DNA from 4 places in the Paucibacter sp. KCTC 42545 genome. Region 4 is predicted to be linked to each of the others. Evidence: riboswitches for the same ligand, from Rfam matches in the RefSeq annotation. Region 4 holds a riboswitch; each other region holds the start of a gene.
What was found. Region 4 has a riboswitch for cyclic di-GMP ahead of AT984_RS00395 (S53 family peptidase). Riboswitches for the same ligand answer to the same signal wherever they lie in the genome.
Positions count from the first base shown of each region.

Region 1: it holds a riboswitch for cyclic di-GMP, as region 4 does, so the genes downstream of both, AT984_RS19770 (HlyD family secretion protein) here and AT984_RS00395 (S53 family peptidase) in region 4, are expected to answer to the same signal.
Region 2: it holds a riboswitch for cyclic di-GMP, as region 4 does, so the genes downstream of both, AT984_RS08020 (HlyD family efflux transporter periplasmic adaptor subunit) here and AT984_RS00395 (S53 family peptidase) in region 4, are expected to answer to the same signal.
Region 3: it holds a riboswitch for cyclic di-GMP, as region 4 does, so the genes downstream of both, AT984_RS23925 (biotin/lipoyl-binding protein) here and AT984_RS00395 (S53 family peptidase) in region 4, are expected to answer to the same signal.

Region 1 is NZ_CP013692.1:4,621,416-4,629,359, forward strand. Features, by position in the region: gene AT984_RS24015 (TniQ family protein) at 1-700, shown strand, start outside; gene AT984_RS19760 (TniQ family protein) at 755-1,489, shown strand; cyclic di-GMP riboswitch class I at 1,885-1,988, shown strand; gene AT984_RS19770 (HlyD family secretion protein) at 2,062-3,390, shown strand; gene AT984_RS23100 (hypothetical protein) at 3,818-4,132, shown strand; gene AT984_RS19775 (CPBP family intramembrane glutamic endopeptidase) at 4,198-4,977, shown strand; partial or broken gene AT984_RS24020 (cysteine peptidase family C39 domain-containing protein) at 5,191-5,469, shown strand; gene AT984_RS19785 (ABC transporter transmembrane domain-containing protein) at 5,590-6,840, shown strand; gene AT984_RS23105 (hypothetical protein) at 6,900-7,151, shown strand; gene AT984_RS23110 (DUF6404 family protein) at 7,201-7,677, shown strand.
Region 2 is NZ_CP013692.1:1,792,405-1,800,348, forward strand. Features, by position in the region: gene AT984_RS07990 (glutamine synthetase family protein) at 1-289, shown strand, start outside; gene AT984_RS07995 (NAD(P)/FAD-dependent oxidoreductase) at 335-1,624, shown strand; gene AT984_RS08000 (hypothetical protein) at 2,028-3,149, opposite strand; gene AT984_RS08005 (Cap15 family CBASS effector) at 3,149-3,787, opposite strand; gene AT984_RS08015 (hypothetical protein) at 4,674-5,378, shown strand; gene AT984_RS23940 (hypothetical protein) at 5,371-5,568, shown strand; cyclic di-GMP riboswitch class I at 5,980-6,083, shown strand; gene AT984_RS08020 (HlyD family efflux transporter periplasmic adaptor subunit) at 6,292-7,137, shown strand; gene AT984_RS08025 (hypothetical protein) at 7,247-7,396, shown strand; gene AT984_RS22895 (hypothetical protein) at 7,778-7,944, shown strand, end outside.
Region 3 is NZ_CP013692.1:978,301-986,244, reverse strand. Features, by position in the region: gene AT984_RS04310 (peptidase domain-containing ABC transporter) at 1-635, opposite strand, end outside; gene AT984_RS22810 (hypothetical protein) at 665-1,816, opposite strand; gene AT984_RS22805 (hypothetical protein) at 2,405-2,770, opposite strand; gene AT984_RS04300 (HlyD family secretion protein) at 2,841-3,740, opposite strand; partial or broken gene AT984_RS23925 (biotin/lipoyl-binding protein) at 3,828-3,911, opposite strand; cyclic di-GMP riboswitch class I at 4,195-4,298, opposite strand; partial or broken gene AT984_RS23415 (transposase) at 4,577-5,100, shown strand; gene AT984_RS04290 (IS5 family transposase) at 5,227-6,192, opposite strand; partial or broken gene AT984_RS04285 (IS6 family transposase) at 6,802-7,023, opposite strand; gene AT984_RS23920 (cysteine peptidase family C39 domain-containing protein) at 7,045-7,128, opposite strand; gene AT984_RS23410 (hypothetical protein) at 7,112-7,537, opposite strand.
Region 4 is NZ_CP013692.1:75,366-83,309, reverse strand. Features, by position in the region: gene AT984_RS00410 (sensor histidine kinase) at 1-1,995, shown strand, start outside; gene AT984_RS00405 (response regulator transcription factor) at 1,992-2,606, shown strand; gene AT984_RS00400 (OmpW/AlkL family protein) at 2,828-3,445, shown strand; cyclic di-GMP riboswitch class I at 3,685-3,771, shown strand; gene AT984_RS00395 (S53 family peptidase) at 3,833-6,220, shown strand; gene AT984_RS00390 (hypothetical protein) at 6,344-6,823, shown strand; gene pepQ (Xaa-Pro dipeptidase) at 6,917-7,944, opposite strand, start outside.

The DNA.
Region 1 (7,944 bases), 620 kb from region 4:
GATCGAACTTTTCGGCCAGGCATGGCGCGACGACTGGACTCTTCGAGGAACGCATCAACAGGTCTGCACTCTGTGTCTGTCAGAACAGGGATTTGCCCGGGCCGAATGGGACTTGAACGCATACGCGGCCTGCCATCTGCACGGGACAATTCTGCTCGATCACTGCGGCTATTGCGGTCGAGGGATTTCGCCAGATCGACCGGCCGTGGACATCTGCAGTTGTGGCCACTACATCGCAGCCGAGATGATGCCTGCAGACTCGGCCGTAGTTCGATGGTCCGCAATGTGCGCTGATGCGGTAGGCGCAGGTGCCGGCATTTGCGCCACGGACCTTGGTGGCTTGAGCCTGCTGCAAGGCCTGAGCGCCGACGGTGCTTATCGAGTTCTGTTGGCATTCGGAGGGGGGCAACCAGCGCTGCGGGGCCGAGTGCTCAATAGTGTTGAGTCATGGCTGACCAGTGCGGCCATGCATGAGGTGCTCGCGACGGCGATTCGTAGGATGGCCGAGCCAACTGGGTTCATGTGGGGCTCTCGAAGTGAGGTCCAACGATGCACTAGCAGTTTGGCTGAGCAGCAGCTTCGCGGCGTGACGCCCTTTGATCGGACTGCCGCCGGGCACCTTCGAAATGCCATGGGTCTACCTGCCCGCTGGCGTAACAGGCGCCCTGCCTTTCACCATCAACTCGATTTATTCACCTAGGTTTCTTGTGCGTTCTCGAGGCCACAACATGTTGAACCGACACCCATTCTTGCTATGCCTTTTCGCTGGACCATTCCAATCCTTCGACATTTCGACGCTCGGTTGGCGGCGCTCGCCAACGTCCCTTTTGCGCAGCCACACGAGGCGCCGAATTCCTGGTTCACCCGTGCCGCAGCGATGCAAGGGTGCACGGCCAAGGAATTCGCGACCTATTTGGGGTTCTCATTCCGACAAGACTTCGACAGCTTCTATTACTTTGCTTTCCGAAAAGTAAGGGCTACCTCGCCCCAGGTTCAAGGGCTTGAAGCAGGGCGCATCTATTTTGATTTTTCTAGGAAGAAGAAAGAGTTCGGATATACGCTGCCCAACCCTTACTACCGACGCGGTAGGTATCGTTTCTGCCCGCTTTGCCTTCAGACAGCGAGGGTTCCTTGCATCCATATGTACGCTCGCATGCGAGAGCTAGTCTTCTGTCCTTGGCATCGATGTTTACTTGAGGAGCAATGCCCGCATTGTCAAGTGCCTATCGAATTAGTGCAGGACATGATCCAGCCCGCTAAAGGCAAACCTGGGGTGGAGGATCTAAGTTTGTGTATGCAGTGTCAACAGCCATTGCATGCAGTGGTAGCGTTGCGCATCGACTATCGGATGCTGAATGCCATGCCACTCTGGCTACAGAATTGGGGGCGCAATGGGCCTGGGCCGATTGAGGGGCGAGGCATCAGCAGCGAACGCTACACGGAGTTCAGTGAACGACGGGCCAAAGCAAGGGAAGCGACCGAAGTCTAGCCAGGTTCGCACTGCTGAGAGCCGCTTGATCTTGCAGGCTCGACCAATTCATCTACGGTATCGAATTCGAAAACTAGGAACCAGCAACATGATCGGGAAACTGCTGCGCCTCATCACCTGAACTAATCCAAGAATCGCTACTTCAACAATCGGCCCCAGTATGCATTTGACCCCGCAAGTGCCCGCGCCAGCTGGCTGTTATTGCGACAGAACCGTAAATAGTCCTAGCACAGAGTCCGGTGGGTTGCTACCCCTGCAAGATGGGGGAGTGCGAGTTCGTGATTTTGCCGTTAGATTTGTCACACGGTCAGCAGTTCATGAGCAAAGTCATGGAGTGCCAGCAAAGTTGCTTCGGCTTCTTTGCGATCAGGACAAGGCTCATACCCAAATGGGGAGGGCCTGAATCGCAAACCCGGCGCGAGCCGGCGACGCAAAGCCTCCGGTGTTGGAGGGTTCCGTTTTAAACACGGGACCTTCGCAAGATAGCGGGGTTGCCGGTCTGAGTTCCTCAGGTCGTCATCAAGCTCAGCGTTAGTCGGCCCGCCTTCGAATCCTTTGAGGGTTCAGAGAGCATGGCTTTGACGCAAGCGTTGTTCAGGCAAGAAGTGATGCAGGCCAGCCAAGCTCAATGGCTCGGCAGTATTCGCATTGGCCGGCCACCCAGTTTTGCATGGGTCACCGGTATCTCGCTGAGCATGGCGTTGGCCTTGGTTACCTTTGCCATCTGTGGTGAAGTTACCCGCAAGGCCAAGCTGCCGGGCTTGTTGATGCCGACGGCCGGGATGCTGACCGTCAGCGCCCCACAAGTCGGGGTTGTGACTGAGTTGCTGGTCAAGGAAGGCGATCTGGTCGCAGCGGGTCAGCCGGTGATGCGGTTGCGAAGCGAGCGCACAACATCGCTTGGTGATGCAGCAATCCTCAACGCCCAGGCCTTGGCTCAGCGCCGGCAAACGCTAGAAACCGAGCGGATGCTGACGCAACAGCAGCAACGTCAACGACAGCAAGCCCTCAATGATCGACTGCGCAGCTTGGCCGCCGAAGAGCGTCAGGCTCAGGCTGAGTTGGAAACCAACCGTTTGCGAGCTGGCTTGGCGGCCAAGAGTCTGACCCGCTACGTCGAATTAGAGAAAGACAGCTTTGTTTCGGCCGTGCAACTGCAGCAGAAGCAAGAAGAGCTGCTGGACGTGCAACTGCGGGAGCGCAACGCCGAGCGAAGCTTGGCAGCCCTGCAGCGCGACATTCAAGCGGCAAAAGCAGAACTGCTCAACAACGAAACCAGTAGCAGCACCAGCCTGGCTCAAATTGATCGTGGGCTGGCTAGCCTCAGCCAGGAATTCACCGAAAACGATGCTCGCGGCGGATTGACGCTCACCGCACCCCAGGCAGGCCGGGTGAGCGCCATCACCATTCATCTGGGTCAGCCGGTGCAGGCTGGGCAGACACTTGTGAACTTGATACCAGAAAGTGCGCAGCAAGGCGCCTCAACCTTGGAGGCGCAACTCTACGCGCCGAGCCGAACAGCGGGTTTCGTCAAACCCGGCCAGGTTGTCTGGCTGCGCTATGCGGCCTACCCCTATCAGAAGTTCGGCATGGCTGAGGGCGAAGTGCAAAGCATCAGCCAGACCCCTATTGCTGCTCAGGATTTACCTGTCGGGCAGGGACAGGCCTTGCTCGCCGCTGCGCAGGCCAATGAACCCCTATACCGAATTAGTGTGAAGTTAAAAAAGCAGGACGTCACCACCTATGGCAATACGCAAGCGTTGAAGGCGGGAATGGCGCTTGATGCTGATGTCATGCAGGACCGCCGGGCAATATGGGAATGGTTGTTCGAACCCGTATTTGCCGCTTCGAGTCTTTTCAAAGATCTCGGAGGTGGAAATAGGTTCAGCCATAGCGAATGATTTTCTCAAAGCGCCAAAACGAAACAGCCGAAGATATTTTGATTGAATCAAGGAGTTTTGATTAAAAAATTCTACTGATTTAGTTAATGCAGAGTAAATGACGGCTGAAAATTTTTATGTGTTTTTCTGGCGGCCACTGGGGTCACGATTGCAATCTCCTCGGGCCAGTCTAGGGTGCGGTTGGCGGCAGATGTACTGTGCCGGAAAAGTATGCGACAGTCGATTCTGAGTAACGAATAGACTAAATTGAATTTTTCTTAGGGATCGATAAATTTAATCCCAATCTCTGCCTCGATATATTTGGGTTTTTGAGTATCAAGGTACCGCTGCTGAGGCAGGCTGTGGCTTTTGAATGGGGTCCGGCATAAAGTCGTTGGTTGTTTTGTGGCTGGCTATTGGGGCTGGCTAAAAATTCTTGAGAGAGACATTGGAAGTTGACGAAAATGTCGAAAAGCATTTGGCCAAAGTGGCTGGATTGTTGGTTGAAATTGAGGGATTTCAATTGGCAAATAAATCCTCAAAAAAAAGGGTGTATATGCGTATTTTGCAAAACGAAGAATTGAATTTGGCGTCAGGTGGAGATAGTTGGGCTGGTACTCCAGAAGGTCGAGCACCGTATGTGTCGCCATTTACTCAGTGCATGGTTGACTCTGTCGGATGGTCGCAGGCAAATGCAGTGATCGCTGGCCTCTATTGCGGCGGCAAGAAGGTTCTTCAAATGCTTTCCAGTGACAACCCGTAAGTAAATTTTAGAAGTGCTTTAGAACAAGGCCGGAGTGCATTGCATTCCGGCTTTTAAAAAATCAAATGAATAAAGCCAGAGCGTTTTTTGAAAATTTCTTGCTGCTAATTGTTTTGGCGGCCGCCTGTCAAATTATTGGTTCATTATTGAAGCATCTATTTTTTGGGTTCGTTGGTTCGCGTGAATGGTTGACTGAGAATTTTTTATTATCAATTTTCTTTCTGGTTGAAGCTGCAATTTTGGCGGTCGTTCTCGCGAGAGTCAACAGGGGTATCTCGATTGGGGACTTGCTTAAACCTTTTTGGCTTGAGACGTTGTTAATTTCTTTTGTATATTCGAGTGCTATTCTTGTTGTTGCAGTGGCCTGTAGTGGCAAAAATGTTGCGGAAATTTCACCGAATCTCATTAATCCATTCAATCCGGTTTCAGAATATTGGTGGGCCTCTTTTGTTGGTTTGTTGATTAAAGCCTTTCAAGAGGAGTTGCTGAATCGAGGCGTACTGCAGCCTTTGATGGGGGAAATGTTTTCTAGCGAAGTAATTGGCTTGGTTGTTGTTGCGGTTTTGTTCACGTTGGGGCACCCTACGGATAATTTCATGATAGTTTTTCCTGGGGCTGTGGCGCTGGGGGTTGTATTTTTAATAACTAAATCAGTATTGTCATGCTCGATTCTGCATATTTGCATGAATATTTCTTTTGATATTTTATTTGGGTCAAATTTCACTGTCTCGCCTTTGTTGGATTCGGCCGTTCTAGAGAATGTGCGCCCAGTATTCTTTCTTGTTGTAATGGCGATGGCTTTTGTTCATTTGTATTTGAAAAAATATCACCATAGTATGACTTAAAGGTTGAGTTGTTGATTAATTATGAAGAATATATGGCCTTCAAGAGTTGGAGTCAGAGCGTTCCAAATGCCTGATCAGTGGTGCATTGTTTTTGGCTTCAATGGTAGTCACGAGGTCGCATTTGATTGAAAGAATGTGGCGTTATATTTGTCGACAACAATGAGAATTGTTCTCCAATCTGAGTCTGCGGAATGTGGGCTAGCTAGTTTGTCTATGGTTTGCAGTGCCCATGGCCTGCATCATGAATTGGCAGATCTGCGCCGGCGCTTCCCTGTCAGCCTCAAAGGCGCAACCCTTCAGCACTTGATTGCGCATGCCGCAGCCCTTGGTTTTTCTTCGCGCCCATTGCGCCTTGAGTTGCATGAGCTTGGCGAATTGCAGGTCCCCTGCATCCTCCACTGGGATCTGAATCATTTCATCGTTCTCAAGAAAGTCCTTCACGGCGGCAAGGCCGCAGTGATCCTCGATCCGGCTGTTGGCGAACGACGCTTGTCGATGGGCGAGATATCTCGCCATTTCACCGGCGTGGCTTTGGAGTTGAGCCCCAATGCGGAGTTCAAATCCCAAGCCCCGGCGCCAAAGGTGTCATTGCGAGCCTTGACTGGCAAGGTCATGGGCCTTAAACGTTCGCTCCTGCAAATCTTTGCCGTGGCCGTGGTGCTGGAGTTGTTTGCTGTTCTTGCACCCTTGTTCAACCAGATGGTGGTGGATGATGTGCTGACCTCAGGAGACCGCGATCTGTTGTCAGTGCTGGTGATCGGCTTCGGCTTGCTGTTGGTGGTGCAGACTGCCGTCGGCCTGGCTCGGTCTTGGATGGTGATGGTCTTGGGCCAGACCTTGTCCTTGCAATGGATGGGCAACGTGTTCGCCCATCTGGTGCGCTTGCCGGTGGACTTTCTTGAGAAGCGGCACTTGGGCGACATCACCTCGCGCTTCGGCGCCGTCAGTGCCATTCAAAAGACTTTGACCACGGCCGCCATTGAGGCGGTGCTGGATGGCCTGATGGCCGTGGCCGCGCTGGTGATGATGCTGATCTATGCGCCTACGCTTTGCGCGGTCACCGTCACAGCCGTCGCAGCCTACGGCCTCCTGCGCTGGGTGGCCTACCGACCCTTCCGCGATGCCGCGGCCGAGCGCTTGGTGGTGGCCGCCAAAGAGAACACCCATTTCCTGGAAACCCTGCGTGCCATCACGCCGCTTAAGTTGTTCGGCCGGGAAGAAGAGCGCCGTGCCCGTTGGCAGAACCTGATCGTGGATGTGCAAAACCGCGATGTGCGCACGGCCAAGATGAGCATTGGCTTCACCACCGCCAACACCTTCATCTTCGGGCTGGAGAACTTGCTTGTGCTGTGGCTGGGCGCCAAGCTCATCATGACGGGGCAGCCGGTGCAGGCCGGGCAGACGCTCGTGAACTTGATTCCCGAAACTGCGCAGCAAGGCGCCTCAACCTTGGAGGCGCAACTCTACGCGCCGAGCCGAACAGCGGGTTTCGTCAAACCTGGCCAGGTTGTCTGGCTGCGCTATGCGGCCTACCCCTATCAAAAGTTCGGCATGGCTGAGGGCGAGGTGCAAACCATCAGCCAAACGCCTATTGCTGCGCAGGATTTGCCGGTCGGTCAGGGGCAGGCATTACTCACTGCGGCGCAGGCCAATGAACCCCTCTACCGGGTTAGTGTGAAGTTGAAAAAGCAGGCGATCACCACCTATGGCAACACGCAGTTGCTGAAGGCCGGCATGGCACTGGATGCCGACGTAATGCAGTACCGTCGGACAGTTTGGGAATGGGTGTTTGAGCCCATCTTTGCCACTTCTAGTTTTTTCAAAGAACTTGGAGGCAGACGTTCGTTCGCACATAGCGAATGAACTTCAAAGCTCCAGAACGGAACGATCGACCGTCTTTTCGATTGAATTAAGGAACTTAAATGAAAGAACTCTCTATTGATCAGGTTGCAGCAGTCAATGGCGGCGCAAACAATGGCTGGGGATTTGCGGGAGCTGTTCTAGCCGTAGCCGGCGGCACGATTGCAATCTGCACTGCCCCAGTCTGGGGTGCAGTTGGTGGCGTGTTGGCAATTGCTGCAGTCGGAGCAAATGCTCTCTCGTCTTACTCTTCGAGTGGCGGCACTTGCGGTGGTGGCCGCCAGCAAAACATGCAAGTAGTTGTTTCAGAGTGACGATTCAGCTAAGTGGAACTTAGTTAGGATTTAATGAGTTTGACTCTCGTTGTTGCGCCAAAAATTTTGCGGCGCAGCGATGTTCCTGAAAAATAATCAGGCAGACAAACAACTCTCAAAAAACATCTACAAAATTTCAGCCAATCGAAACTGGGCACTCATGCGTAACGAAGAATTCCGTAGGCGACTATCGGCTTCCTTGGTCATTTTGCAAAAAAACAATATAAGCGAATCATCATATTCGCCACCAATGTATAAGTTATATTGGAAAATTGGCTTCCGCCTGCCGCCTCCACATTTTTTGGGATTTTTTTCCAATATGTTAATTTCCGGGCTTCCACTAGGAATTTCCGCGGTTGGACTTTATATGATGGGCCACGAGAATTCAAGTGTGTTTATCCTGCAAATGATGCTGGAAATGCTAGTCGTCGCACTGTTTTTCACCGTGGCGTGGGGATCTGTCGTCGCGATGTTCTATGAAAGAGATCGCAAGCGGCACCAACTTCCGCGATGGAGTTCAATATAAATCATAGAGGTTGTTGATTTTTTGGATTTGAAGAATGCTTTTAAAAGCATATTTTACTTGCGAGATTTTACGCCAGTAATTGCGATTGAAATTAAATAGTCCATATGGTTATCTTCATGAAGAATACCAAATAATTTACAAATACAGTCCGACATGAATCATTACACGCGCGCAGCCCGGTAATTTTTGACAAGCTTCTTGCACTCTGAAGCCAGTTGTTCATATTTTTTAACATTAAGAAGAAAATTTATGAGGCCTGCCTTTCTT
Region 2 (7,944 bases), 1.7 Mb from region 4:
CTACCTCGCCATTGCAGCGGCACTGGCCTCGGGCCTCTATGGCATTGAACATCAGCTCGCGCTTGAGCTGCCGGCAGTCAACGGCGCCAATCACGGTGCGGAAGACGTGCAGCGCCTGCCCGCCACCCTGGCCGAGGCCACGGCCGCGATGAGCCAATCCAGCCTGGCCAAAGAATTGTTCGGTCCAGAGTTCGTGAATCACTTTGTTGAAACCCGCCAGTCAGAAGTGGCGCGCTTCAATCAATGCGTGACGGATTGGGAGCTGGCGCGCTATCTCGAACTGGCGTGAATTGGCTCGATGCTTACTTGGCCTAACGACAAAACTACTCTCCCTATGCAAGCAAAAGTCACGCCGTCTTACTACAACGCTACGCGAAACTCAGACCGGCGCTATCCCACGCTCGAGGGCGAAATTCGCGTGGATGTGGCCGTTATCGGCGGCGGCTTCACGGGTGTGGCCACCGCGCTGGAGCTGGCTGAACGCGGCCGCAAAGTGGCTTTGGTGGAAGCGCAATCCATCGGCTGGGGACAGTCGGGCCGCAACGGCGGCCAGGTGACCGGCAGCCTCTCGGGGGACGGTGCCATGCGCCGCCAATTGCTGCGGCAAATGAGCGAGCAGGCGGCCGACGACTTCATCTGGATGCTGCGTTGGCGCGGCCACGACATCATCCGCCGCCGCGTGCAGCAATACGGCATCAACTGCGATCTCAAGATGGGCCATCTGCACGCGGCCTACACCCCCAAGGCCATGGGTGAGTTCAGCCGTGCCCATGCCGAAATGGTTCGCCGCGGGATGGCCGATGAGGTGGAGTTGGTGCAGGCCAAGGACATTGGGCGTTTTCTCGATACGCCGCTTTACCACGGTGGCATCTACAACCGCCGCAATATGCATCTGCATCCGCTCAATCTTTGCTTGGGCGAGGCGCAGGCATTGACCGATTTGGGTGGGTTGGTTTTCGAGAATTCCCCAGTGCTGGAAATCGTGCATGGCGCCACGCCTTCGTTGCGCTTGCCCCAGGGGCGCATCGTTGCGGATCAAATCGTGCTGGCCGGTGATGTCTATCACCAGCTGGAGCAGCGCAAGTTGAGCGGCATGATTTTTCCGGCGCCTGGCGGCATCGTCACGACCGAGCCTTTGGGCGCGTTGGCAAGCCAACTCAATCCGTATGACCTGGCGGTCTATGACAGCCGCTTTGTGCTCGACTACTACCGCATGACGGCGGATGGCCGTTTGCTCTTCGGTGGCGGCGCCAACTATTCAGGTGAACCTTCGCGCGACCTTGCCGCGGAGCTGCGCCCCTGCATCGAGCGCACATTTCCGCAATTGCGCGGCGTGGCGATCGACTACCAGTGGAGCTGCAATATGGGCATCGTGATCAATCGCATTCCGCAGCTCGGCAAACTGGCCCCCAATGTGTTGTTCGCGCAGGGCTATTCTGGCCACGGCCTGGCCACGTCCCATATCGTCGGTGAGGTGATGGCGGCCGCCGTGATGGCCGAGACCGAGACCTTCGACGTCTTCCAGCGCTTCAACCATGTCCGCGCGCCGGTGGGCGATTGGCTGGGGCGCAAGATGCTGGCTTTGGGGATGTGGTACTACCTGCAGCTTGAGCGATTCCGCTGAGCCTAGTTGTTGGCGACGCTTAAAATTTATCGAAACCAAGTACTTCGGGTTCGCTGTTGCGTTTACTTTCCCAGGAGAAGCTGCGAAATCCACGCAAAATCCGTTGCAAATCACAAAACCGGCTCAGCGTTGCGTTTGCTTTTGCTGAATTTTTGAACGACTAGGTGTTCGGACGTTTGGGTGTTGCGTTTGCTTCGGCGGGCGCAACGCAAGTCTAGCGACTGACGACTGAGGTGAGTCCTGATCTGTTGGGGCAAGACGCTTCGGAGCTTCTATCTCGCGATTCGAGCGCAGCGCCCCCCGCCGATGGCACTGCCGCTAACCCGTGATGAACTCGATCTGGAGCGGGGCTGACCGCAGGCTGCCGCCGCCTCGAAGATGGCTGAAGCCCAGGAGTTAGAGGTCAAGCCGCCAGCTTGCTGATCGCTTGGCGCTTGTCGCTCATGAGGTACTGCGCCAAATAGGCGGGAGTGTGTTCCGCATAGACGGCGTCCAGCAACTCGTCCATGTCGCGCGACAGGTCGTTCAAGCTGCGCAGCTTCTCGTTCGTATCGAAGATCAATCGGCTGCCGTCGGGCACGTACAAGGTCTTCGCCACGCCGTGATTGCAGGCGAGGTAGTCGAGATGCCGCTGCGTCTCGGCAAGGATCGAGAGTTCGTAGAAGGATCCAAGGCGCAAGGCCTTCATGTCTGCGTGGTACATGGTCGAAGCGATGTCGAAGCTGGGAAGCGTGATGTTCCGGTCAGAGTCAGCTTTGATGTTCTTGCACAGGCGAATCGCCTTGCGCAGGCCTCCGCCGATCTTGTCGCAGCGCGCGCCAATCAGCTCGATGTGGCGGAAGGGCTGATTCTCGATGGTCTTGCTGGCCTTCTTGTCGAGAATTTTTGTGCCTCGATCTGAGGCCAGGCCAGTCAACTGATATTGCGCGGTATCGAACCAGACGGCGGGGACAACGTCCACGTCGCGGGCCAGCGAGCCGCCAGAAATCTTGACAGCCTTCGCACCGGTCTTGTCCACTTTGGCCGCGGAAAAGGCGTCGGCCAAGTCGGTTTCGACGTGGCCACGAAGTTCGATCAGAACCTCCAGCGCCGTACGTTTTGCCGGATTGCAGTACTTGCCATGCAGCGCTTTGAAGCCCTTGACGTCGTACGAGAACAGTTCGCTGGCCAGCGTCAGCAGGTCGACGTCGCTGACGCCCTTGATGTGAACGTCGAGCGGAACCGAGCCTTGCAGCTCGAACTCCGCGACGATGCCGCGCTTCGCTAGACGGTCCTTTAGCTGGTTGGCGACGCGAAACGCCGTTTCCTTGCTCACCTTGGTGTAGGTGTCACTGACGGCTTGCATAGAGCCTAGTGCGTAACGGGTGTGAGGCTGGTCCGCCTTGCCGCGGGACTCCCACAATTCGACGGGCAGTGCAGACTTGGCAAAGAGCGAGTCCAGCGTAAACCCCTCATTGACGGTGCCGCCAGTTCCGTCGCGGCGCGTGCGCAATTGCTGCAGTCGTTGATTGATATCGCGCGCCATCATTGCCTCCGGGTCCAGGTCATCTTGCCGAACGTTGCCCGCCCCACACCATTGAAGTACTCAGCGGTGGCGGATTTGAGATCCTTAGAGAACGTCGCGCTGCAAGTGCCGACGTGCGAGTTCAGCTCGGGCTCGCCGATCCTTGGGTCGTTTCGGTATTGGTAGAGCAGCAGCCAGCCATCAACGCTGTCATGGGTCAGCGCGGCTGCCATGCTGTTCGAGCCCGACTGCGAGGTCTTTAGCCGCACACGCAGCTTGTCCCAGCACTGAATGATCGTGACCTCGGCCGTCCACGCGTAGGTGATCTTGCCGTCACGGTCCAGGGTTTCACCCTTGCAGTCCCAGGTGCCGGCCAAGTTGGGTACCTTGAGCAGCGCTGACAGCGGCCGCCATTTCCAGGCGTGGTTCTTGAGGAGCCAGAAGAGCACCGTGTAGACCGCGCCGGCTCCGACCAACGACAAGACGATCGGCGGCAAATTGACATCCAAGCCCATCGTCTGGGCGTAGTTCTGTGCCTGCAGCAGCACGAACACCAGCCCGGCGGAGATCGAGCTGGAGAGGATGGCCAGGTAGCGGCCGATGCTGGCACGGTTCACTCCGCCCAGCACGGCGTATTCATGGTCGTTAGTCGGCGTCAAGCTTCATTCCCGGATCGTTGTTGTTTGGGCGGGCGGCTTACTACTGGGTCAACCGAAGAAAGCACGTCAACGTCAAAAGGACCCGCCAACATCGGCAGGTTTGGATTTCGGGGCGCGCAATCGGACTCCAACCCCCATGAATGCGGGGGGCTGATCGATTTACTAAGCGGAGCTTCAGCAGACCTGTCCGCCGCCAGATTCAGGACGACGGCATCCAGTCCACGCGGCGCGCCAAAACTTCGGTGTGGACGTACAGCGCGTCGATGAAGCTTAGCTTTCGCTTGTGGGTCGAAGCAGCCAAGCCGCCGGCATTTCGGAAGACCTTCAAGGTGGGCGGGGGGGGGGCGCTAGGTGCATCTGCTGGGTGATCAACTCATTGACGCGCCGACGCGCGGTACGCTTCCGCGTTCGCCGGGGCGGCGGCCGGCTCCGTCCAGCCGACTGAAGCCGAGGCGAACTACCATCGGTAACTCGCAAATCCGGCTAAGCCAGACTGGCTCGCACCAACCGACCTCCGCAGAAGCCGGGGCAGTCCACCCAGGCCCGGGGCATGCAGAGTTTGCAGGCAGGCCTACAGCGGCGCTGAGGCGTGCGCACTGACTAAACTGCGCCGTATCATGGTCGCCCAAAGAATGGCAGCAATTGCTCAGCGCCATAGTCTTCGGGGTGAAGGGGGAGCGAGAAAATACTGGCTATGCCCAAATCTCATTTTCTCGAATGCACTGAGCTAGAGCGGCAGCTTCTAGCCGAAGGGGTGCCGGTTGCGTCGCTTGTGGCGTCTTCAGAGACCTTCATATTCTCAGCGCATGGTGTTCGCATACACCTTGAAGTCGATTTTCACGACGGCCGCTGCACACATGCGACCAACCTACTGCGTCGACGTCTCATGACGCTGTTTTTCATCGCAGCATGGAAGGTTTTGGACATGGCGGTAGAGCTAGCCCTGTGCAGGGTTACGACGATAAAGGTGCCGTTTCAGGCTTCAGCAAAGATCAAGGCGCTTCGCACTCATCTCGGTGGCCAGATGACGGAAATTTCACAGCTCGTCTGGGATGCATTGGTAGCTCTGTACGAGGCTACGGCGGAAATCCGGAACGCCTTGATCCATCGTCGGGTGCAGAGCGTTGATGGGACCTTGCACACATCGATGAACAATGGCTCAGCTCTCCCCCCTCTCTCTGGCCTGCAGCAGGTCAGGTTTTGCGAACTCATCCAGAGAATGAGTGATGCAATAGAGCGCGGACGCATGACGCCTCGCGAGGAGCGTCAATGCATGTTCCTGCTTTGGGAACTCCGAGACGTCCACGGGCTCCAAACGATATCGGCCACCGACCGAAGTTCTATCGCGCGGGTGAAATACGTCCTTCCGGAGGATCGTCGGGTTCCCGTGGCGGCCATCAAGGATCGCATGAACTCGGTCAAGCCTGGCTGGACAGGTATCGACTTAGAACTGGAGGACCACCAGAGTGGCTTGTCCTACTTGGCGGATCTGGAGCAAGTCGCAGACGATGTGGTCATGATCGACGTTCAAAAGCTGCCCGCCTGGCTCAAGCCCCGTATGGTTCCCCCAGCATGCGACGAGAATGCTTAACGGCCACGAGATTCATGTTCCAACTCTGGCGCTCGACAAGGCTGAGCGACCATCAACCCAGGCGCTTGCGCGCGCCCAAACTGTCCGCCATCACGCTGAAATGACTGTTCGGGATACCGCAGGATCCAACTTGAGCAATCAAGTGGACCTCAAGATCGTGCGCGACAACCTTGGGCACTCCAACATTTGACCACAAACACCTATGTCCATGCCGAGGACGATGCCCGCCATGATGCGACGTCGGAGGCTCATCGAGCGGGGTGGCAACAAAACTGAAGAGGCGCAACTGCAACTCTCAAGCTCCTTGCATTGGCGAATGGGCCCGACTTGGCAATCAGTGCTGTGCAACTGGGCTGCTGACCGGCCCAAGTCTGTCGCCGCCGCCTAGTTACGACCTCGCTGAGTTACCGTTCCTTGGATTGAGTGCTGCTATACCACATGGCGACATATTCTGATACCCCCTCGATGTGGGGCCTACCAAGTTTTCAGCTCGACAGTTAGATTGGCCGCCGGATCAGCACTTCATGAACAAAGTCATGGATTGCCAACAAAGTTGCATTGGCAGCTTTGGGATCAAAACAAGGCCGATGCCTTTTAGGGTGGGCCTGAATCGCAAACCCGGCGTGAGCCGGCGACGCAAAGCCTCCGGTGTTGGAGGGTTCCGTTTTAAATACGGGACCTTCGCAAGATAGCGGGGTTGCCGGTCTGAGTTCCTCAGGCCGTCATCAAGCTCAGCGTTAGTCGGCCCGCCTTCGAATCCTTTGAGGGTTCAGAGAGCATGGCTTTGACGCAAGCGTTGTTCAGGCAAGAGGTGATGCAGGCCAGCCAAGCTCAATGGCTCGGCAGTATTCGCATTGGCCGGCCACCCAGTTTTGCATGGGTCACCGGTATCTCGCTGAGCATGGCGTTGGCCTTGGTCACCTTTGCCATCTTTGGTGAAGTCACCCGCAAGGCCAAGCTACCGGGCTTGTTGATGCCCACTGCCGGGATGCTGACCGTCAGCGCCCCACAAGTCGGTGTCGTAACTGAGTTGCTGGTCAAGGAAGGCGATTGGGTCGCTGCGGGTCAGCCAGTGATACGGCTGCGAAGCGATCGCACAACGTCGCAGGGTGACGCGGCAATCCTCAACGCCCAGGCCTTGGCTCAGCGCCGGCAAACGCTAGAAACCGAGCGGATGCTGACGCAACAGCAGCAACGTCAACGGCAGCAAGCGCTCAATGATCGACTGCGCAGCTTGGCCGCCGAAGAGCGTCAAGCCAAGGCTGAGTTGGAAACCAATCGCTTGCGAGCCGGATTGGCGGCCAAGAGTCTGACCCGCTACGTCGAATTAGAGAAAGACAGCTTTGTCTCGGCCGTGCAACTGCAGCAGAAGCAGGAAGAACTGCTGGACGTGCAACTGCGTGAACGCAACGCCGAGCGAAGTTTGGCAGCCCTGCAGCGCGACATTCAAGCGGCAAAAGCAGAACTGCTCAACAACGAAACCAGCAGCAGCACCAGCCTGACTCAAATTGATCGTGGGCTGGCAAGCCTCAGCCAGGAATTCACCGAAAACGATGCTCGCGGCGGATTGACGCTCACCGCACCCCAGGCAGGCCGGGCAGACGCTCGCGAACTTGATTCCAGAAATTGCGCAGCAAGGCGCCTCAGCGTTGGAAGCTCAGCTTTATGCGCCGAGCCGAACGGCGGGTTTCGTCAAACCTGGCCAGGTTGTCTGGCTGCGCTATGCGGCCTACCACTATCAGAAGTTCGGGATGGCTGAGGGCGAGGTGCAAAGCATCAGCCAAACGCCCATTGCCGCGCAAGATTAACCGGTAGGTCAAGGACAGGCTTTGCTCACAGCGGCGCAGGTAACCCTCTATCGGATTAGCGTGAAATTGAAGAAGCAGGCCATCAATACCTGCGGCAATACCCAAGCCCTGAAAGCTGGCATGGCGTTGGATGCGGATGTGATGCAGGACCGCAGGAAGGTTTGGGAGTGGGTGTTGGAGCTGGTGTTGGCTGCATTGGTAAGAATTTAGCTTTTAACAAAACAATCGATAGGACTCGTAATATTAGGCGCTGTGCCTAAAGCGGGAACCGGGCGCCCGGAATCTGCCTGGAAACTTGGAAATTGGTATGCAAGTATTGACTTTTGAGCAGACGAATGAAGTGAATGGTGCGAATCTGGCGTCCGCCGTAACTGCGGCAGGAGTAACTGTCGGAGGAGCGCAAATTGGCAGCTACCTGGCTGGGGCTCGCCTTGGCGCAACTCTTGGCTCTGCCGCAGGTCCAGTCGGTGCAATCATAGGAGGAATGGTGGGCGCCGGTTCGTATTATGTCTACAAGGTTTATGTAAGGTAATATATTAGCTTGACGGCGCACACGTGCGCCGTCGGTTGAATTTTAATCCGGAGTGTTTGATGTCAAAGAGATCAATTTCAAATATTTCCTGGGGATTGTCGCTTGGGCGACGACTTCTGCTTTTTCAATCTTTCAAGCAGTTTACTTCTTGGGCAGCTTGCTTGGCGCTAACTATTTTTTTTTCAAAACTAATTTTTGACTACATTTCGGTTGACATTGAATCTCC
Region 3 (7,944 bases), 900 kb from region 4:
GGTTGCACTAGCAAGAGCAGGCCAAAACCAATGACTAGCACCCCGAGCATGTTTCTGTCCCCTGACGTTAGTACATCGTCAACTACCATCTGATTAAACAGCGGGGCAACAATCACAAACATTTCCAGCACCACGGTCACCGCGAAGATTTGGAATAGCGATCGTTTAAGGCCTGAAACTTTTCCTGTCAGCGCACTCAATGACACTTGCTTCGCCGGGGCTTGGGACTTGAACTCTGCATTTGGGCTCAACTCCAAAGCCACGCCAGTAAAGTGGCGAGAAACCTCAATCATACTCAGGCGACGCTCGCCTACTGCAGGATCCAAAATTATGACGGCTTTGCCAGATCGCGTGACCTTCTTGAGTACAACGAAATGGTTTAAATCCCAATGGAGAATGCAGGGTGTTTGTAACTCATGAAGTTCATCTAGTTCGAGACGGATGGGTCTCGAGGAAAAGCCTAGCACTGCCGCATGGGCAATCAGTTGTTGAAGTGTGGCACCTTTGATGCTGACTGAAAAGCGACGCCGCAACTCAGCAAGATCTAGATTTAGCCCGTGAGCGTAGCTAATCATGGCAAGACTTGCCAATGCGCATTCTGACGAGGTGCTTTGCAGTACTACTTTTATAGCCATAATTTAATGAATGGTCACGCGGTTCTCGCTTATTTGTGGCTTATCCATTGCGCTGATTTATTGACAACCTCAAGTATTTCCCGTGTCCAGCGCAAAGCCTCATCAAGGTTAGATGTTCTGCCCCCGTGAAGACTGTTTTCAATAATTCTTACCTCGCACGGCGCATATCGTGATCTAGGAAATATTTCGTTGCAAAGGTCCTTTGATGGAGGCTCTGCGAGCCAATCCAAGCTGCCATGCACAAAAAATACTGGGCCTTCAAAAGTGCTCAACCGGTCAGAAATGGGCGTTGTGTCTGTGCTCCACTGTAGATATCTGCGTTTTTGATATTCCGTCCCTGTAAATATTAAATTTTCCGGCCAATCCTCTGTCATTGTAGATTTCATTTTATCCATTCTTCGACTGATGAACCAGCCTTGTACGATATCAAAAAATTCTTTCGTGTATTTATCGCCAGCGGGTTGAATTGCGTTCAATACTTGGGCTTCAAATTCATCGACTTCTCCTGGATCGGCCGCTTTTGCTGTGTTGTAAATTTCGATGCGACTGAATATCCGACCCTGTTTGTTGCTTCTTATCAGTTCATTAACCGCATGAAATATTGCAGGGTAATTCTTTTGATAGAGAATCGTATCTTGCAAGCTTTTTGTCGGTGAGGCTATTCCGATAAACGCATCGATTTTTGCCCTTTTTTGACTGATTATTTTTGATGCGAGGAAGCCGCCTAGTGAGTCGCCGACCAAAAGAAGGGGGCCTGCAAATCTTTCCTCGATTAGCCGAATAGCCTCTGCCGTGTCGAATTCAAAGTCAATAAGCGTTTGTTTTTCGAAGTCACTTTTCTGTAGGCAAATTTCTTGAATATATTTCCACTTTTCGAGCTGTTGTGAATTTTCTGCGAGACAATTCTGTATTGATTTAATCCCGCCAAAACTGAAACTTGCGACGCGCCAACCCTGCTCTAGTAAAGTTACTATGAGTGGATCAATAAGTCGATCTTCTTTGAATTGACAAAAATTGTTTTTAAAGCAATAAAAACTAGCCTCCATTCCATCGCTGCCGGGGACAAAAAGGATAGTTCCGAGTTTGTGGCCGGGCTGCTCCCAAATTCCCACGCCATCACTAATTTTGTATGTAATTAGTTGTTGGCTTTGTTGAATTGTTTGCGCATTGCAAGAAATCAAGAAACAATAGATCAAGACTAGAAAGATGCAACGTCTCATGATCGCAATTAGTTACCAGTTAAGAAACTTGGTGGCTGTTTAAGGCCATGCCTGGCTATAAAAATTGGGCGCGCGTCGGCGCCCAACCTTTAGACCATCTCAAGGAATCTGGGTGCCACGCGGGGGCACAGGTCGAATCGCTTTACAATACACTGTCATTGTTTGTTTGGCTGAGTCGTATGTAACAGCTAGTTTGAAGCTGGCATCTCCAAAAGCAACAACTTTACCGTTGAGCCCCCCCGACCCTTCAACTTCCCACGCGGAGGGGACGTCGTTCATCACTAGCGTATGATCCGTGTTTGTTCCATAGGTAAATCCTGGGGGGCAAAAACTTCGGACGCCTTCAATTACCACTCTTTCTAATTGAACTGGTTCGACTGGCTTGACCAGCAGAACGGTGCCATTGTCAAGGCCATTACCAGCTCCGCTAACGTAGCTTAGTTCATGTGTCGATACGCTTCTCATAGCTCTCCTTTTCCTGAAGACGCAGTCAGGAATTCCGCCTCCAGATATTCTGGAAATATAAATGGTTGTTAATGAGCAACTATTTCAGGTTTTATCAAGGGATTTGGGTTCCTGGGGTTCTACTTCTTGCCACGTAGTTGAATGTGAGAGTCTGCTTTGCGCATCATAGGCTGCGGATAATTTTATGCTTGAATTTGAGATGTTTATGGTACTCCCATTCAGCCCTAGCGCATTACCTAGATTCCATGATGCCGGAATTTCGCTCATAATTAATTTTCTGTATACTTTGGTCTCATATAGGTCATAGTTTCTGAATTCATTTTGCAATTCTGCCAACACCAGGGGGGCTATGCCTGTAGGCTCGATAGGGCGAACTAGCTGGACGTTTTCAAGTGTGATTGTTCCTGTTCCAGAAACTGAATCAAGTTCTACGGTGGTGAGCTTCCTCATAGGGTCTCCAATGATTTCCCGAAAGGTCGGTCGGGACTCCCGATTCTGGTTGCGGTATTCTTTGGTGATTTCATTTCAACGTAAGTAGCGGCTCTAATATCCATTCCCAGATTGCTCTTTTGTCCTGGGTCACATCCGCTTCGAGGGCCATGCCGACTTTGAGCACCTGAGTGCTGCCATAGGTTTTGATTTCTTGCTTTTTTAACTTCACGCTGATTCGATAAAGCGGCTCATTTGTCTGCGCCGCCGCCATGAGCGCCTGGCCCTGACCAACTGGTAAATCCTGCGCGGCAATCGGCGTCTGGCTGATGCTTTTCACTGCACCTTCTGCCATTCCGAACTTTTGGTAGGGGTACGCCGCGTAACGCAGCCAAACGGACTGACCGGGCTTTACAAAGCCTGCCGTTCGGCTGGGGGCGTAAAGTTGGGCTTCCAACTCTGAATTTGCGTGTCCTTTACTTTCTGGCACCAAGCTCAGCAAGGTTTGACCTGCTTGCACAGCTTGACCAGGGTGAATGTCGAGCGCAGTGACTCGGCCTGCCTGGGAGGCCATCAGCGTCAGTCCACCCCGAGCGTCGTTTTCTGTGGTCTCTTGGCTGAGGCTGGCCAGTCCGCGATCCACCTGAGCCAGGTTGGTGTGGCTGGCAGTTTCGTTGTTGAGCATTTCGGCGCGAGTGGCTTGAATGCCTCTTTGCAAGGCTGCTAGGCTTCGCTCGGCATTGCGCTCGCGCAGTTGTACATCCAGCAACTCTTCCTGCTTTTGCTGCAATTGCACGGCGGAGACAAAGCTTTCTTTCTCTAGTTCGGTGTAACGGGCCAAGCTCTTGGCGGCCAAGTCAGCGCGCAGGCGGTTTGCATCCAGCTCGCCTTGCGCTTGGCGTTCCTCGGCGGCCAGACTGCGCAGCCGGTCATTCAAAGCGTCTTGACGCTGGCGTTGCTGCTGTTGCGTCAACAAGCGTTCGGTGTCCAAGCTGGCACGGCGTTGGGCCAAGGCTTGGGCGTTGAGGGTGGCAGCATCGCCCAAGGGAGTGTTGCGCTCACTCTTCAAGCGCATCAACACCTGCCCGGCTTGCACCAGTTCACCCTCATGAACCAGCACCTCCGTCAAGACGCCAGCCTGCGGCGCACTCACAGTCAACATGCCGGCCGTCGGCATCAGCAACCCTGGCAGCTTGGCCTTGCGGGTCACTTCACCCCAGATGGCGTAGCTCACCAAGGCCACTGCCATGCTCAGCGAGATACCGGTGACCCATGCAAAACTGGGTGGCCGGCCAATGCGAATGCTGCCGAGCCATTGAGCTTGGCTGGCCTCCATCACCTCTTCCCTGAACAACGCTTGCGTCAAAGCCATGCTCTCTGAACCCTCAAAGGATTCGAAAGCGGGCCGACTAACGCTGAGCTTGATGACGACCTGAGGAACTCAGACCGGCAACCCCGCTATCTTGCGAAGGTCCCGTGTTTAAAACGGAACCCTCCAACACCGGAGGCTTTGCGTCGCCGGCTCGCGCCGGGTTTGCGATTAAGACCTGCCCTAAGAGGCGTCGGCCTTGTCTTGATTCCAAAGCTGCCAATGCAACTTTGTTGGCAATCCATGACTTTGTTCATGAAATGCTGATCTGGCGAGCAATCTAACTTTCGAACTGAAAACTTGGTAGGCCCTACATCGAGGGGGTATCAGAATATGTCGCCATGTGATAAAGCGACACTCAATCCAAGGAACGGTAACTTAGCGAGGTCGCGTAAGCTCCCCCACCAAGTAGACAACTGAAATCAGAGAATGCGGCCCAACCCGAAAGGAAGAGGCCCATGAGGAAGAGCAAGTTCACGGAGAGCCAGATCGTGGCGATCCTCAAAGAAGGCGAGGCAGGCATGCCTGTGGCGGAGGTGTGCCGTAAGCACGCCATCAGCGCGCCGACGTATTACGCGTGGAAGTGCAAGTACGCGGGCGCGACGGTGTCGGACCTGACGCGCATGCGCGAGCTGGAGACAGAGAACGCGCGGCTCAAGCGCATGTACGCGGACTTGGCATTGGAGAATGCCGCGATCAAGGACGTACTGTCAAAAAAATTCTGACGCCGTCCGTGAAGCGGCAGGCGGTCGAGGTCATGGTGACCGAGCACCGCTTGTCGATCACGCGAGCCTGCCACGCCGCGGGCTTGTCACGGGCGGCGTACTACAAGGTGCCACCGTTGCCACAGGAGAAGGATGCCGAGGTCATTGATGCGCTCAACGGCATCGTCGAGCGCAACGGTCGCTGGGGATTCTGGAAGTGCTTTGACCGTCTGCGCCTGGATGGTCGGCCATGGAACCACAAGCGGGTCTGGCGGGTGTTAACCAGTCCAAGTTTTTGTCCGCATCCCCGGTGGCTCAATATTCGGTCGGCGCCAACAGAACATGCGGTCCTTGGCGACCGAATTCAGGCCGGGGTCCTGTGGTTTTGCGCGTTGCAGACGCACTCATGCCTGCGCCGCCTGCAATATCCGTTTCCTGGCCATCCACAGATTGCTCAGCGCAAACAGCGTGACCAGTTGCGCCGTGTTCTTGGCCAGGCCGCGATAGCGTACCTTCACATGGCCGAACTGGCGCTTGACCACGCGGAACGGGTGTTCGACCTTGGCTCGAATGCTGGCCTTGAGCTTCTCCAGTTGGTCGATGAGCTGATGGCTGGCGCGCGTCTTGTCCAGCGCGCGCCGCTTGCCGGGCCGCATGGCCACGTGCCAGGAGGCCTGAATGTCCTTGGCATCGTCGCGCTTGTCGGCGCCCTGGTAGCCGGCATCGGCGAAGACATCGCTCTCTTGGCCATGCACCAGCGCGTGTGCTTGGGTCACATCGCTGACGTTGGCCGCCGTGCCCACGACCGTGTGCACCAGCCCGGATTCAGCATCGACGCCGATGTGTGCCTTCATGCCAAAGTGCCATTGGTTGCCCTTCTTGGTTTGATGCATCTCGGGGTCGCGCTTGCCGTCCTTGTTCTTGGTCGAACTCGGCGCGGCAATCAGCGCGGCGTCGACCGCCGTGCCTTCCTTGAGCATCAGCCCCTTGGCTGCCAGCGTGGCATTCACCTCCTCGAGCATTTTCTGGCTCAGCTCGTGCTTCTCCAGCAGGTGCCGAAAGCGCAGGATGCTGACACGATCAGGCATCCGGCTCATTCGGCCCAGGCCCGCGAACTCCCGGTACAGCGCCACATCGAACAGCGCCTCTTCCATGGCCATGTCGCTCAAGCCAAACCACTGCTGCATGAAGTGAATCCTCAGCATCGTCTGCAGCTCAAATGGCGGCCTTCCGGTCTTCGCCACCGGCGCGTGGGGCGTAATCACAGCCAGCAATTCGCCCCACGGCACCACGCGTTCCATCTCGTCGAGAAACACGCGCTTGCGTGTTTTCCTCTTGCTCAATTCCAGGCCAAGATCGTCTTGCTTCATGCCGAAATTCTTCTAACCTTCACGCCTCGACACCACCGGGACAAGTGCGGGTTTTGAACACCATCCCTAGCAGGCTGCTGAAATACCTCCCGACAACTGGAAAATTGACACTTCCGATGGTCATCTACCCCTTGCTAGGCTCAGAAAAATGGCTTGTAGGCCGTTCTATGAGGTCGAACTTTTGCCACGGGCAGCATAAAAACAGTATTCCAGCAGCCTGCTAGGTTTCGCATATAAGTCCTTTGAAAGTAAAAATAGGAGGAATGTCAATCGGGTCCTCCGCTTGCCCGGGCATATTTCCCCCAAAGTCACCAGAAATAACATGGGGTAATTACAAAAATAATGATGAAGTTTTTCAGGGTCGGCTGAAAAAGTGGTTGGCAAAAATTAATGACAAGTTTCTAGTCAATTTTCAGAATTGAAGCGCAGCCTCGCCCTTTGTGGCGCAAGAAATTGGCATGCCGCACGTTAAAAAAGGGCGAGTGCCTTTCGAGCAAGTCTTCCAAAATAGAATTTGCTCGGCGAGCTAGCCCAACGGCTGCCGCTGAGGTGCGCGAGTTTGCGGAACGGGTTATGCAGCGGTCTCGACCTGGTGTTTGCGTTGACGGAAGACTTGGCCAACACCGGCAACATCTTGACCGCCCAGCGATGGACCGTCGCATGATCGACCGACACGCCGCGCTCGGACATCATTTCCTCCAGGTGGCGAAAGCTCAATGGATAAGCCGCGTACCAGCGCACGCAAGTCATCATGATTTCCAGCGGAAAGTGCATGCGCTTGAGCACTCGGCGAAGGGCGGCGTTGATTGCGACTTTGTGGAAATCGTCCATGGCGGCCATTGTCTCAAACGCTTAATGCGACAGAACCCCATGTGCACTGCAGATCATAGCAAGGGCTGCGAGTGCGCATTCGCTGGATTCAGACTGGAGAATCATCACTCTTCTTCTTGAGTAGCTTTGAAAATCCAGAAAATACTCCAAGACAAACCAGAGACGAACCCAATTCAATTAAATGATCCCCGTAAACCGCCCCACCAATAGCGATCATACCCACCCCCACTAGCAAAATAAATAACCACAAATACGAAAATGAGGCAAGCCTTCTTGATGAATTCCTCCGCCTGAATAACCTACTAAAAAACAACGCAACCAACCCAACGACAACAAAATCAATAACACCCATCAAAGCTGGAAACAAGTATCGCATATAAAACCTATAAAAACTTGCAATGTCGATATTCAACCTCACAAGTTGATGCAAAAAGTTAATAGCTAGGCGGCTGAGGAATCCGAGGCCGTTGATTCCCCATGCCCCAGAGTTGTGAATAGCCTGTTTTCGCTGCAAGGCCAACTGCCCCAGCTAACGTGGCGCCGCCACCAAGTCCGACTACTGTTGCAGTGACTCCTGCTCCCAATACAAATGCGCCAAGTTGTTGCGCAGAGTTGGTCGTATAGGTCGCAGTCTGTCCATTGACATTCGCGTAGCCGGTGATTTGTGTACTATTATTTGACAGGACTTGAACGGTAAAGGTGAATGACACTCCTATACTTGAATCCCAACACGAAACATATCCACCACCGCCGGCACTACCACCATCATCAGAAAAACGTTGAAAAACACACTCGAACTCGCCACCAGAGACAGATGAAATTTCTTCAGGAGCTATAATTCGCATTGTACGACCTTTAAAAAATCTAGAAACGGCTAACTTTACCCAATAACCTTAGAAACAAGGATATTCTTCAAATATT
Region 4 (7,944 bases):
GGCCTGCGCGGCGCAGCGGAGAAGTTCGACTACCTGCCCTTCACCGCCGCCCAGCACCCGCTGATCCTGGCCCTGTTGCGTCAACCAGAAAGCACGCACGCGCGCCTGCAAGCCAACCGCTATGTGGCGCAGGTGCAAGCGCACAGCGGCGCCGCAGCGCTCTATTTGCTGGATGCCGAGGGCAAGGCCCTGGCAGCCAGCAACTGGCAGACGGCCGACAGCTTTGTGAACCAGAACTACGCCAGCCGGCCCTATTTCGAAGAGGCCATGCGCGGGCAGCGCAGCGTGTTTTACGGCGTGGGCCTGACTACCGGCGTGCCGGGTCTCTTCATCGCCGCGCCCGTGGCTGCTCCTGAGACGGGGCAGGTGCAAGGCGTGATGGTGGCCAAGGTCAGCCTAGATGCGCTGGAGCGCACCTGGGCCAAGGCGCCAGACCCAGTGCTGCTCTACGACGCCCGCGGCATCGCTTTTCTGGGCTCGGTGAAGGACTGGTACTACCGCAGCCGCCGGCCACTCAGCCCGGCCGATCTGGCCTGGCTTGACCAGCATGGCCAGTACGGCGCCCAGCACAGCTATGCGCCCATGCCCTGGGTCGAGGCCCGCGAGCCCGGCCGGGCCGAGTACCGCATCCAAACCCGCATCGCCGGCAAAGCGCGCCAGCTCCTGGCGCTGGACCAGGCCCTGCCCGAACTGGGCTGGACGCTGACCGTGATGAGCGATCTGGCCGAGCTGCGCCAGGCTCGCCGCCAAGCACAGGCCTTGGCCGCCTTGGCCGGTGGCATCACCCTGCTGGCGGGGCTGTACTGGCGCTTGCGTGAACGCCGCTTTGCCGAGCAAAGGCAAGCACGCCTGGAACTGGAGCATCGGGTGCAAGAGCGCACCCGGGAGCTGCAAGAGGCGCATGCCTTCCGCAAGGCCATGGAGGATTCGCTGCTGGTGGGCATGCGCGCGCGGGCGCCGGATGGCCGCATCATCTACGTCAACCCCGCCCTGTGCGAAATGGTGGGCTACAGCGCCGAGGAACTGCTGGGCGCCAAGCCGCCCTACCCCTATTGGCACCCCGATGATCTGGACAAACACTGGCGCGACAGCGAGGCGGCGCTGAGCGGCCAGGCCGCGCTGCACGGCTTTGAGTCCCGCGTGCGGCACCGGGACGGCCATGAGGTCTACACCATGGTCTACACAGCGCCCTTGATTGACGCCGCCGGCCAGCACAGCGGCTGGATGAGTTCGGTGGTGGACATCACGGCGCAGAAGCAGGCGGAGGAGCGCCAGCGATTGCAAGACGCTCAACTGCAGCGCAGCGCCCGCCTGGCCGGCCTGGGCGAAATGGCCTCCACCCTGGCGCATGAGTTGAACCAGCCGCTGATGGCCTTGTCCAACTTCGCCCTGGCGGCGCGTGCTTTCGCCGAACAGGCTTCACCCAACAGCCAGGGCTTGCTGATCGAAAGCCTGGGCGAGATCGTGGCCCAGGCGCAGCGCGCGGCCGAGATCGTCAAACGTCTGCGCGGCCTGGTGCGCCAGCGCGGCGGCGTGCATGAGCCGGTGGACATTCCTGCCCTGCTGGGCCGCGTGCAATCCCTGCTGGAGCCCGAGCTGCGCCTGCGCAAGGCCAGCTTGCAGGTGCAGCTGCCGAACGCCTTACCAGCCGTGCGCGGTGACCCTTTGCTGCTGGAGCAGTTGATGATCAATCTGCTGATGAACGCCCTGCAGGCCTGCCAGGATCTGCCGCCCGAACGGCGCCAGATCGAGGTCAGCGCCAGCGTCGAAGGGCAGACCATGACACTGCAGGTTCTGGACCGCGGCCCCGGTATTGCGCCCGAGCTGCTGGGCCAGCTCTTCGACCCCTTTTTCAGCACCAAGCCCGATGGCTTGGGCCTGGGCTTGAAGATCTGCCGCAGCATTGCCGAAGCCCATGGCGGCGCGCTCAGCGCCACGAATCGCGCGGACGCCCCCGGCGCCCGTTTCAGCCTCAGCCTGCCCATCTCCTCATGAAGAATCCCGCCAGCCACCGCCATTGCCTCTACGTGGTGGACGACGACGAAGCCGTGCGCCGCTCCCTGATGATGCTGCTGTTCGCCAGCGGTCAGCCGGTGCAGGCCTTTGCCTCGGGCGAGGCCTTTCTGGAGGCGCTGAATCCGCTGCAGCCGGGCTGCGTGATCCTGGACCTGCGCATGGGCCAGGGCATCAGCGGCCTGGAGGTGTTCGACCGCCTGCTGGCCCTGCGCAGCCCACTGGTCGTCTTGTTTTTGTCAGGGCATGGTGAGATTTCCATGGCCATCGAAGCCGTCAAGAAGGGCGCTTTCGATTGGGTGGTCAAGCCCAATACCGCCGAGCTGCTGGCCAAGCTGCCGCAGGCCCTGGATGCCGCGCATGCGCGCGCCGAAGCCCTGGCCCGCTGGACCCTGCTGACCCCGCGTGAACGAGAAGTGGCCCGGCATGTGGCCCTGGGCACACCGAACAAGGAAATTGCGCGGCTGCTCAATCCGCCCTGCAGCCCCCGCTCGGTGGAGAGCCACCGCGCCCATCTCTTCGCCAAGCTGGCCTTTGCCAATGACAACGAGCTGGGCCGCTGGTTGCAACAACACGCCTGGCTGCAGGAATGAGGGCGCCAGCGCTCCTCCCCATACGCCTGTTCCGCCCTGCTGTGGCCCTCAGTTGCGCAAACGCTGCAGCTGCCAAGAGGCTTTCTTGAGCTAACTCAAACAGGCCCCGTCAGGCAGGCTTGGGCGTTTTTGAGTTTGCGAAATATCAAGGGTTAACCCCTTGCAGGCCGTTTCAATAGCGTCATCGGGATTCAAACCCTTCACTAGGAAACCTTGCAAACATGAACAAGCTCGCTACTTCCCTCGCCGTCATCGCCCTGGCCTGCACCACCTTCGCTGCCCAAGCCCAGCAAGAAGGCAACTGGATGGTTCGTGCCCGTGCCGTCAACCTCGACTCGGCCAACAAAGACACGACCGGCCTGGGCCTGAGCGTCAACAACAAGGTCATCCCTGAAGTTGACATCACCTACTTCATCACCCCCAATATCGCTGCCGAACTGATCCTGACCTACCCGCAAGGCCACGACCTGAAGGCCGGCGGCGCCAAGATCGGCACCCTGAAGCACCTGCCCCCGACCCTGTCGCTGCAGTACCACTTCATCCCCACTGGCACCTTCCGTCCTTATGTGGGCCTGGGCGTGAACTACACCAACTTCTCTGACGTGAAGTTCGACGCCAGCCTGGAAGGCGCTGGCAAGCTGAATCCTTCGATCGACAACAATAGCTTCGGCCTGTCGGTTCAAGTTGGCGCTGACGTGCAGATCGCCAAGAACTGGTACCTGAACGTGGACGTCAAGAAGGTCCAGATCGGCACCAAGGTCTACTCCAACGGCGTCAAGGCTGGCGACTTCAAGGTTGACCCCCTGCTGGTCGGCGTTGGCGTTGGCTACCGCTTCTAAGCTGACAATGGCTTGAGCCGAAGCCTGCGCGCACCACCGGGTGCGCCCACCTTCAGCCCCATTTAAAAACCGCAGCCTCGGCTGCGGTTTTTGCATTTTTGGCGCCCTTTTGCCACAGTGCCGCTGCCGACTAATTCACGCCCGCCCGCACTTCCAGCCGGGCGGCATACGCACAAAACGCCGCAGCCGCTAGAGTCCATCACAACTGCAGTGCCGCGGAAGTGGCGCGAGCAGCGAAGTCAATCAGAGGGCAAACCCGTTGAAAAGCGGGGACGCAAAGCCACCGGCCTACCGCGCGCAAGCGCCACGGCAGCGGGGTTGCCGGATGAGCGCCAGCTCGTCTGCTTTGGCGTGGCCCTCGCCCCGATTTTTTGGAGTGCCTCGGCCATGCAGCAGTACCCTGGATCCCGCGCCCGTCTTAGCAGCGCCTTGCTCCTCAGCTCTAGCCTTGGCCTGCTGCTCAGCGCCTGCGGCGGTGGCGACAACAGCAAGCAAGAGCTGGTGGCGCCAGCCAGCAGCGCCAGCGCGGCACCCCTGGCCACCGGCATCACCACCCTGGACCTGCCGACCGAGGCCCTGCCCGATGCCGCTGCCGCCTTGCAAGCCAGCCCGAGCTTTCACGCCGCCCCACTGCTGCTGAACCCACCGGATAACCGTGACGCGCAAGACCCCTCCACTTCTGCCCAAAGCCAAGCGCGCCAGCAAAGCATTCCCGCCGAGTTCAGCCAACTCTCTAGCCGCGGCCTGACGGTGCAGACCCTGGCCGCGGCCCAGCGTGCCCGTGCCATGGCCGCGGGCGGCGACAGTGTGGCCCCCATGGCCGCCGCCTCGGTCGTGTCCACCTACACACCCGCGCAGATCCGGGCAGCCTATGCCCTGCCGCCCATGCCCGCTGCGGGCAGTACCCTCAGTGCAAGCCAAGCCGCCCAACTGGGTGCCGGCCAGACGATCTACATCGTCAATGCCATGCACAACCCCTATGTCGCAGCCGAACTGGCCGCTTTCAATCAGAAATTCGGCCTGAGAGGCTGCAACAGCAAGGCAATCCCGACCACCACCAGCCTGCCGCTAGCGGCGGCCAGCACGAGCGCTTGCGAGCTTTCACAGGTTTACAGCACCCCGGCCGGGGGAATGACCAGCGCAGTACCTGCCTACAACGCCGGCTGGGCCACCGAGATCGCCTTGGACGTGCAATGGGCACACGCCACCGCACCGCTGGCCCGCATCGTCTTGATCGAAGCGGCCGACGCCTCGCTGAACAGCTTGCTCGGTGCCGTCAAGCTGGCCAATGCCATGGGCCCCGGCGTGGTGTCGATGAGCTTTGGCGCCAACGAGGGCAATTACACCGCCTCGGTAGACGCTGCCTTCAGCGCCGCCAAGATGACTTATCTGGCGGCCACCGGTGATTCGGGGGTCGGCGTGTCCTGGCCTGCCGTCTCGCCCAATGTCTTGGCGGTGGGCGGCAGCAGCTTGACTTACACCGGCACTGGTGCACGGGCGGAGTCGGCCTGGTCGGGCAGCGGCGGCGGCATCAGCGCCTATACCGCCACGCCCAGCTATCAAGTCAGCAGCGTGCCCGGCATGGGTGTGGTCGCGCGCCGCAATGTGGCTGACGTGGCCTTCAATGCCGACCCCAACACCGGCCAGTACGTGGCCGTGCAATCGGGCAGCACCATCAACTGGATCAGTGCCGGCGGCACCAGCCTTGCCACGCCTCAATGGGCGGGCTTGGTGGCCGTGGCCAATGCGATGCGAGCGCAAAGCGGCAAGGCCCCGCTGGGCGCCGCCCACGGCATGCTCTACCAACAAGTTGCCAGCGTGCCCGGCAACTACGCCAGCGCTTTTGCAGACATCAACAAAGGCGCTAACGGCACTTGCGCCAGCTGCGCCGCCAAAGCCGGCTACGACACGCCCACGGGCTTGGGCTCACCCAATGCCACAAGCTTGCTGAGCCTGGCTTCCGGCGCCACGGTGGCCAGCCCGGCACCGGTGCTCACCGCCGCCAGCATCAGCGGCCAAGTTGGTACGGCCTTGAGCTTCACCGTCTCGGCCCAAGCCGCCAACCCGTTGACTTACAGCCTGAGCGGCGCCCCCGCCGGCATGAGCATTGCGGCGAACGGCACCGTCAGCTGGCCCACGCCAGTGGCAGGCACTTTTGCGGTCACCGTCAGCGCCAAAGACAGCAAGACCGGCCTCAGCGGCCAAGCGGTTTATACCGTCACCATCGCTACGCCCGCCGCTCCCAAGGTGGCCAGCGCCAGCATTGCCGGCCAGCCCAATGTGGCGCTCAATTACACCGTTAGCACCACAGCCAGCAATCCTGTCAGCTACACCCTCAGCGGCGCCCCCGCCGGCATGAGCATCAGCGCCAGCGGCGTATTGAGTTGGGCCAAGCCGGTGCTGGGCAGCTATAGCGTGACCGTGACGGCCAAGGACAGCAAGACCGGCTTGAGCGGCACGGGCGTGATCAGCCTCAAGATTGCCGCCAGCACCACGCCGCCGGTCAGCGGACCACAGATCACAGCGCCGGCCCTCAGCGGCGTCGCGGGCAAGCCGTTGACGGGCGCGATCAGCATTGCCGCCCCAGGCGCCAGCAGCCTCTCGCTGAGCATTGCCGGCGCGCCGCTAGGCATGGGCTTCTCGATCAGCGGCATGACGGTGACAGCCTACTGGCCCGCCCCCATCACCGGCAACTATGTGCTGAACATCCGGGTGATCGACCAGGCCGGCCGCCAGGCCAGCGCCACGATGCCCATCACCATCACGGCCAAATAAGCCGCGGGCCAAGCAAGGCAAAACACCTCCCCTCCCCCAAAGGAGGGGCAGGAATTGAGGGGCTAAAACAGGACTTGTGACGCAGAATCACAGACCTCGTTTAGCCCCTTGTCGCTGCCCGCCATGCCTCTGCGTTACTTACTCTGGATTGCTCTTGCTTTGCTCACCCTGGCCGCCGGCTGGCATGTCAGAAACACCGAATTTGTACGCGACTTGATCAACCCAGGCGCCGGCAAGGCCCGCCCGATTCAGTTCGACAACGGCAGCCGCCGTGAAGCTCCCGAACCAGCCAAACCCTTGCCGGGTGCTGCCAAGCCGCTGCCGCAAGGCGTGATGCGCAAATGCCTGCGCGGCCGCGAGGTGGTCTACACCGATGTGGCCTGCCCAGCAGGCTATGCGCAGGGCGATGTGTCGGGCGGCACGGTCAACACCGTGGCCGAGCCTGGCCGCCAAGCTGGCGCAACGGGCACGCCTGCATCGGCCGGCGGAGCCGCGTCGGCGCCGGGCAAAAAGGCGGCCTTGCGCGAGGTGCTAGATATGAACAGCAATAACGATTTACGTCAGCGCATGATGGATCGCGCCATCGACCAAAGTACGCGCTAGTCTGCGCTGCGCTTCAGCCAGCCGGCTTTGCTAAGCCTGCAGGCTGAAGTTACATCACAAGTCGGCAGATACTGCCGAAACCAAGTCCGCTGATCAGGCCTGCGCCGCGAACGCATCCCGCGTCAGATTCTCCGGCGCGCCATCGGCACGGCAGACCACATCGTCCTCGATGCGCACGCCGCCGAAGCGGCTCAGGTGGGCCACCAAATTCCAATCCACCGCGGCGGCTGCGGGCGTGGCCTTGAGCTTGTTCAGCAAGGTCGGGATGAAGTAGAGGCCAGGCTCGATGGTGACCACCATGCCAGGCGTCAACGTACGGGTCAGGCGCAGATAGGGATGGCCTTCGGGCTTGGGCGACAGCGTGCCGCTGTCGTCAGCCATGAAGCCGCCCACATCATGCACCTGCAAGCCGATCAGATGGCCGATGCCATGCGGGAAGAAGGTGGACGTCACACCCTGCGCCAGCTGCTCAGCAACGCTCAGCTTGACCACGCCGAGGTCCTGCAGAATGCCCGCCACCTTGGCGTGGGTGCTGAGGTGGATGCTGCGATAGTCCACGCCCGCACGCACCTCATCCACCAGCGCCAGCTGGGCCGCTTCCATGCGCGCCAGCAAGGCGTCGAACATGGCATCACCGGCGCTCCAGGTGCGGGTGATGTCGCTGGCATAACCGTTCACTTGCGCGCCAGCGTCGATCAGCAGCGCGCGGGATTCGGCCGGGGCCTGCGCCTCTTGGTACTGGTAGTGCAGCACCGCGCCATGCTCGTTGAGTGCCACGATATTGGTGTACGGCAGATCGCGGTCGGTGTGGCCGCAGGCAGCCAAATAAGCGCGGTGAATGTCCAGCTCGGAGGCGCCGGCCAGGAAGGCGGCCTTGGCAGCCAGATGGGCCGGCACGGCGCGGCGCGAGGCCGCGCGCATTTGCTCCAGCTCGTAGCCGGTTTTGTTGGCGCGCTGATAGTGCAGGATATTGAGCAGATCGGCCGGGTTATTGGGCGTCACGCCGTCCAGGGCGGCGTCCGCCTCGCCAATGATGGCCAGGCGGCCAGGCACTTGCAGATGGGCGCGCGCCTCATCGGGCTGGCCGATCACCACCAGCTCCACCAATTCGGTCCACTCGC